Regions from separate parts of the Rothia sp. HMSC065C03 genome, predicted to be linked through region 2. Evidence: predicted binding sites of a transcription regulator. Region 2 holds the regulator's gene; the other holds the start of a gene.

Region 1 (3,410 bases), on a different contig from region 2:
AGCGTATTCAGTTTTCTATAGAGCTTTCAGTCCGCGAACTACGCGGCTACCCCAGCGCGCGAACCGCCTGTAGGGTCAGCTCCTCATGCTTGAGGCGCACGGTGCCCAGCTCCGCCGGAACCTCCAGCTCGCCCGGCACAACAATCACGCGCATACCCGCCGCGGTCGCACTGCGCACGCCCGAGGGGGAGTCCTCAATCGCCACGCACTGAGTCGGATCAACACCCAGGCGCTCCGCTGCCAAAAGATAGGGCTGCGGGTTGGGCTTGGGGTGGGTCGTCTCGTCGTTGCCAATAATCACCGAGAAGGTACCCTCGGGGGCGGCGTCAGCGGTGCGGCGAGCCACGGAGGTGGTTGCATTCGTGACGACTGCCGCCGGAATCTGCGCCTCGCGAACCTCCGAGAGGAAACGCTCAATACCGGGCAGGAACTCAACCGGCTGCTGCGCCAGGGTTTCGTGCACCTTCGCCACCAGTAGGTCGTTAATCTCCTCGTCCGGCAGGTTCACGCCGCGCTCGCGCAGGCGATCCAGAGTGAACTGCATGGACAGACCCAAGCAATCGAGGGTGTCCTGCTCGGTCCAGGTGCCACCGAAATCTGCGGCGAGAGCAACCTTAGCGGCAGCCCATACGGGTTCGGTGTCAACCAGGGTTCCGTCGTGGTCGAAGAGAATGGCGGCGGGGAAGGTGTTCGTAGTCGTCATGTCATTAAGCCTACCGGTTTATTTCTGAGGCGAGCGTAGGACAGTGTCCCCAATCGTCACCAAAAAATCTGTGCCCGCGTTCTGGGGGTTCTTGGCGATAGTGAGCAGCGCATTGGCAACGTCCTCACGGGCAATCGTCGGAATGCCCGGAACGCGTTCGACACTCGCCATGTTAAATACCTTCACCCCGCCCCTACCGGGCTTATCGGTCAGCCTGCCCGGATGCGCCCGCGAAATATACGGCTGATATTCGGCGACCAGGGCGTCCGCCTTAACCTTGTCGGTAAAAATGCCGCGCATGATGACCTTGCATGCCAGGCGCATGGGCAGGGATGCGGTCCGCACCGTATCGCCTACGCCGTAGGCGCTCATCAGAACGCAGTGCTTCACGCCTGCGCCCGTGACCACCTCCATGATGAGAGGCAGGCGCTCCTGCATGAACGTGGAGGAGAGAAACTCTCGCACCGTGGCTTTCTGGCCCAGGATGCTGACCATCACGTCTTGCCCGGAGGATGCTGCGGCGAGCTGTTCGGCATCGTTCAGGGCTCCCGGAACGATAGTGAGATTTTGGTGCGACCCTAGTAGTGCTCGTGCTTTATCGGGGTTGCGCACGTAGGCGGTGACGGTGTGCCCCTGTTCTAGTGCTTTGCGGGTGAAGAGGCGACCGGTGCGGCCGGTTGCGCCGAGAACCAGTATTTTCATGTGGGTCCCCATTCGTGACTGTGATTGTTGTGGGAGCCCGCAAGCGCCCAGTCCGGTCAGTATAGCAATGTGGTTTCGACTGGGGGCTTTTGGTTGAGGCTCTTTCAAGCGGGGTTTTGGCTAGGGCTCAGAGCAGTGCGGGGTGAAAAACGAAAAAAGTGGAGAAAATTTTTTGAAAACCCCTTGCGAAACATAGTTGAGTGGAGTAGACTCAAGTTATGTAATGCGAGGGGACGTAGGATAGGCCCCTGAATGCACGATACGAAAGGACATCATGGATATTAAGTTCACGACCAAGAGTCAAGAAGTTATCTCCGCCGCTAACACCAACGCGCAAACGGCGGGTAACCCCACTATTGAAACCTCCCACATCCTCAAGGCCCTGATGGATCAGCGCGAAGGCATCGCAGTCTCGGTGCTCAAGGCCGCAGGCCTGGATGTAGACGCCATCTCCGAGGCTGCTTCCGCAGAAATCAAGAAGCTTCCCAAGGCATCCGGCACCTCCGTGCAGAACGCCTCCTTCAGCCGTTCCGCACTCTCCGCCCTGCAGGCTGCGCAGACCCGCGCTCAGGGCTTCGGAGACACCTACGTCTCCACCGAAATGATTCTGCTGGGCATTGCCAGCGGAACCGATAGCACCGCGACCGCCATGCACAAGCTTGGCGCTACCGCAGACCTCATTGCACAGACCATCCCCAACGTCCGAGGAGACCGCACCGTGGATACCCCCGACCCCGAAGGCACCTTCCAGGCCCTCGAGAAGTACGGCACCGACCTGACCGCCATTGCCCGTGCGGGCAAGCTCGACCCGGTCATCGGCCGTGACTCCGAGATTCGCCGCGTCGTGCAGGTGCTCTCCCGCCGTACCAAGAACAACCCCGTTCTGATTGGTGAGCCCGGCGTCGGTAAGACCGCCGTGGTTGAGGGCCTGGCACAGCGCATGGTTTCTGGCGACGTGCCCGAATCCTTGCGCGGCAAGACCCTGATTAGCCTGGACCTGGGCTCCATGGTCGCAGGTGCTAAGTACCGCGGTGAATTCGAGGAGCGCCTGAAGGCAGTTCTCGAGGAAATCAAGAAGTCCGAGGGTCAGATCGTGACCTTCATCGACGAAATTCACACCGTCGTCGGTGCTGGCGCATCCGAAGGTTCCATGGACGCGGGCAACATGCTCAAGCCCATGCTTGCCCGAGGCGAGTTGCGCCTGATCGGTGCCACCACCCTCGACGAGTACCGCGAGAACATCGAGAAGGACCCCGCCCTGGAGCGCCGCTTCCAGCAGGTGTACGTGGGTGAGCCCAGCGTAGATGACACCATCGGTATTCTGCGTGGCCTGAAGGAACGCTACGAGGCACACCACAAGGTGCAGATCGCTGACTCCGCACTGGTTGCCGCAGCAACCCTGTCCAACCGCTACATTCCCTCCCGTCAGCTGCCGGACAAGGCAATTGACCTGATTGATGAGGCAGCATCCCGCCTGCGCATGGAAATTGACTCCGCCCCGGAGGAAATTGACCAGCTGCGCCGCGCCGTGGACCGCCTCACCATGGAGGAGCTGGCTCTTGCCGACGAGACCGATCCCGCATCGGTTGAGCGTCTGGAGGCCCTGCGCAAGGACATGGCTGACAAGAAGGAACAGCTCGACGCCCTCAACGCCCGTTGGGAAGCCGAGAAGGCTAGCCTGAACCGCGTGGGTGACATCATGACCCAGATTGACGAGCTGCGCTCCCGCGCAGAGGTCGCACAGCGTGAAGGTAACCTCGCCGAGGCATCCCGCCTGCTCTACGGCGAGATTCCCGCAAAGCAGGCCGAACTGGAAGAAGCACAGCGCGCCGAGGACAACGCCAAGAATGAGTCTATGGTCTCTGAAGAAGTCACCGCAGACGATATCGCCGAGGTGATTTCCTCCTGGACCGGCATTCCCGCAGGTCGCATGATGCAGGGTGAGTCCGAGAAGCTGCTCGAAATGGAGAAGCGCATCGGTGCCCGCCTGATTGGTCAGGAAGAC
Region 2 (3,410 bases):
GCCTGCAGGCCGAGTTCACTAACTTCAAGAACCGCACCGCCCGCGAAAAGGAGCAGTTGCGAGGCTTCGTAACCAGTGAACTGGTGACCGCGCTGCTGCCGGTGCTCGACGATATCGACGCCGCACGCAAGCACGGCGACCTGCAGGAAGGCCCCTTCGCCTCCATCGCTACCAAGCTTGAAGAGCTGCTCGGCAAGCAGGGCGTGGAGCGCTTCGGTGAAGTAGGCGACGCCTTCGACCCGAACATCCACGAGGCTGTACTGCAGCAGCCCACCGACGAGGTGGCTGAGGATCATGTCTCCATGGTTCTGCGTTACGGCTACCGCGTGAACGACCGCGTGGTTCGTACCGCTCAGGTGGCTGTGGCTGTTGCAGCGTAAGGTGACGGCTAAGCATTGGCTGAATAACTAACGACGGGCGGGTGCTCTCCCAGCGGGGGAGTGCCCGCCCTGTTGTTTGCCTTGTGTCGTTTACCCTGGATGTTTTGCCTGGGCTGTTTTGCTGGGGCTGTTTGCTGGAGTGTTTGTCTGGGATGCGGCGAGCTGTGGTCGCGGTGAAAAACCCTTGGAGGGCGCTATTTTTTGGTCTAGCCCCTTCCAAAATTGAGTCAAGTAGACTAAACTTTTATATAGAGCATTAAGACAAGAACGTGGTGCCCTGCTAGCCGTCCCGTAACCGAGGAGGGCGGCGCATCACCGCGAGAGGAGAAACAAACACATGGCAAGTGAAAACTGGATAACTGACGACTTCTACAAGGCACTGGGTGTCAGCGAAGACGCAAGCGAAAACGACATCAAGAAGGCGTACCGCAAGCTCTCCCGCAAGTACCACCCCGACCTGAACCCCGGCGACGCCGCAGCGGAGAAGAAGTTCAAGGAAATCTCGGAAGCATACGACGTGCTCTCCGACAAGAAGCAGCGCGAGGAGTACGACCAGATCCGCCGCTACGGTGCCGCAGGCATGGGCGGCTTCGGTGGTGGCAGCTACACCGGCTACCCCGGCGCGGACGCATTCGGTGGCTTCAGCAGTGGCGGGGCGGGCATCAACATTGACGACCTGCTCGGCGGCCTCTTCGGCGGTAGCGCGGGCGGCTCCCGACGCTCCGCAGGCTTCACCAGCGCCGACTTCGGCGGCATGGGCGGTGGCGGCTTCGGCGGCGCACAGCACGTAGCCCCCGAAGAAAGCACCACCAGCACCCGCATCAGCCTCGCCCAGGCATACACCGGCGCAACCGTGACCGTGTTCCTGCCGGACGGTTCCCACACCGAGGCACGCATCCCCGCCGGTATTAAGGACGGTCAGAAGGTGCGCCTGCGCGGCAAGGGCCTGCACGGCGCCGATCTGAAGGTCACCGTGCGCGTCTCCGACGACTCCGTGTACTCGCGCGAGGGCAACAACCTGATCATGCGCGCACCCGTCACCCTCGCCGAGGCCGTCGACGGCGCAGTAATCGAGGTGCCCCTGCCCGACGCATCCACCGTGAAGCTGCGCCTGGCACCCGGCCAGGTTGGCCGCCGACTGCGTGCCAAGGGCCGCGGCTTCAAGGCTAAGGGTGGCGATGGCGACCTGATGGTCATCCCCGAAATCGTTCTGCCCACCGAGCTGAGCGCAGAGGCGCAGGAAGCATTCGACAAGTTCGTAAAACTGGCACCGCAGGAGAACCCGCGTAAGGATTTGTTGAAGAAGGCGAAGTAAACTATGGCATCTCGAGAATCATCATCCAAGTCTCGTAGCGGCAAGCCGCTGCACAGCGTGGACCTGCCGGTTTTCGTGATTTCTGTGGCGGCTGAGCTGGCGGGCATGCACCCGCAGACCCTGCGCCAGTACGACCGTATCGGCCTGGTTCAGCCTTCGCGTGCGCCCGGTAAGGCGCGCCGCTACTCGCAGCGTGACGTGAACCGTCTGCAGCAGATTCAGCAGCTCTCGCAGGAGGGCGTCTCCCTGGAGGGTATTCGCCGCATTATTGAGTTGCAGTCCCTCGTGGAGGAGCAGCAGGAACAGATTGCGGCACTGCAGCGTCAGGTTGAAGATGCGAAGGTGAAGCTGGGCCTGACGGAGCGTGTGTTCGCCGCCGGTACCAGTGGCGACGTGGTGCATATTGCCCGCGGTACCCGCCCGGCGCCTCGTCAGCGTTCTTCGGCTGTGGTGTTGTACCGTCAGCGTCACCAGTCGGCTACGGCGGATGATACGAAGCCGCAGCGCTAAACCGGCTAAACCCGCTACACTTGGATAAACGGCTCGGCTGTTTTAGCTCATTTGCGCTAGTCGGCCACCCATATAGGCTTGTGCGTCTTTGTGTATACGCCGCGTGAGGGAGGTTGACTTCCTCCTCCTTGCGAACAAAGAGGACTCCTGCCAGCCGCATACCCTACAGGTATGCGGCTCTCGGTGGGTTAACAGCGTCAACAGCAACAGCACCCGCAAGCAGGCGTCTTACGTCCCTCTTCTGTTCGTTTAAACTCTCCGCAAGTCCTGCGGCGAGCATAATATTCACACACGCATTAGCATCTCGATCTAAGCGCATACCACACTTGGTACACGCCCATTCACGGATATTCAGCGGCTTTCTACCGCCCGGCTCACCACACACAGAACACAGCTGCGACGTGGGGGCAAACCGGTCAGCAAAGACCACCATGCGATGACGTTCATCAGCCTTCTCTTCTATCAGACGGCGTAATAAACCCCATGAGGCATCCAATACCGACTTACCTAAACGGGTACGCGACAGACCAGCCACATTCAGGTTCTCCAGGGCGATGACTTGGTTCTCGTCCACCACCTTGTTTGCTACCTGATGCGCGTAATGGCTCCTTGTATTGCGTACCTTGGCGTGAGCTTTGGCTAGGCGGATGCGTTGCTTTTCGTAGCGGTTGCTACCGCGCTTTTTACGGGAGAGCTGACGTTGAAGCGTAGCAAGACGTGCCGCTGCCTTCTTTAAAGGGCGGGGGTTCTCAAAGAACACCCGTTCACCCTCAGAATTGACAGCTACGGCCAGGCGATTCAGGCCTAGGTCAACACCGACAGCGTATGCAGAAGGCTCCGGTATCTGAATATTTTCAGCAGGCACATCCACAACAAATGAGACATAGTACTTCCCATCCGGCTCACGAATGAGTGTGACTGAGGATGGCTCAGCAGGTAGAGGGCGTGACAGCACGAACCGCACATTTCCAATTTTGGCCAAGCGCACAAAACCGACTCGATGAGTTGTTTCATGCACTATAAACCCGGAGTTCTTCGTAAACCTTGCTGACTGGCGGTGACTGCGCTTTTTAAAGCGCGGTGCATGAGCGCCGCGTTTACCTTTGCGCTGGCCAGTGACAGTAGCAAAAAAAGCCTTATAGGCTTTATCCAAGTCACGTAAGGCTTGTTGTAGGGGTACGGAGGAGACCTCACTCAGCCAGAAT

The links. The regulator HspR, encoded in region 2, represses chaperone genes until heat shock. The targets are predictions, from matches to a motif close to AAGTTGAGTCNNNNNGACTCAACTT.
Region 1: a site for HspR is predicted at 1,599-1,623, ahead of clpB (ATP-dependent chaperone ClpB). Genes of this name have one in related genera too.

The regions. Positions count from the first base shown of each region.
Region 1 covers NZ_KV831978.1:309,363-312,772, forward strand. Annotated here, with positions in the region: gene HMPREF2605_RS01520 (HAD family hydrolase) at 47-703, opposite strand; gene HMPREF2605_RS01525 (NAD(P)-dependent oxidoreductase) at 722-1,405, opposite strand; gene clpB (ATP-dependent chaperone ClpB) at 1,680-3,410, shown strand, end outside.
Region 2 covers NZ_KV832005.1:293,641-297,050, reverse strand. Annotated here, with positions in the region: gene HMPREF2605_RS05790 (nucleotide exchange factor GrpE) at 1-380, shown strand, start outside; gene HMPREF2605_RS05785 (DnaJ domain-containing protein) at 718-1,695, shown strand; gene HMPREF2605_RS05780 (heat shock protein transcriptional repressor HspR) at 1,699-2,205, shown strand; gene HMPREF2605_RS05775 (RNA-guided endonuclease InsQ/TnpB family protein) at 2,369-3,410, opposite strand, start outside.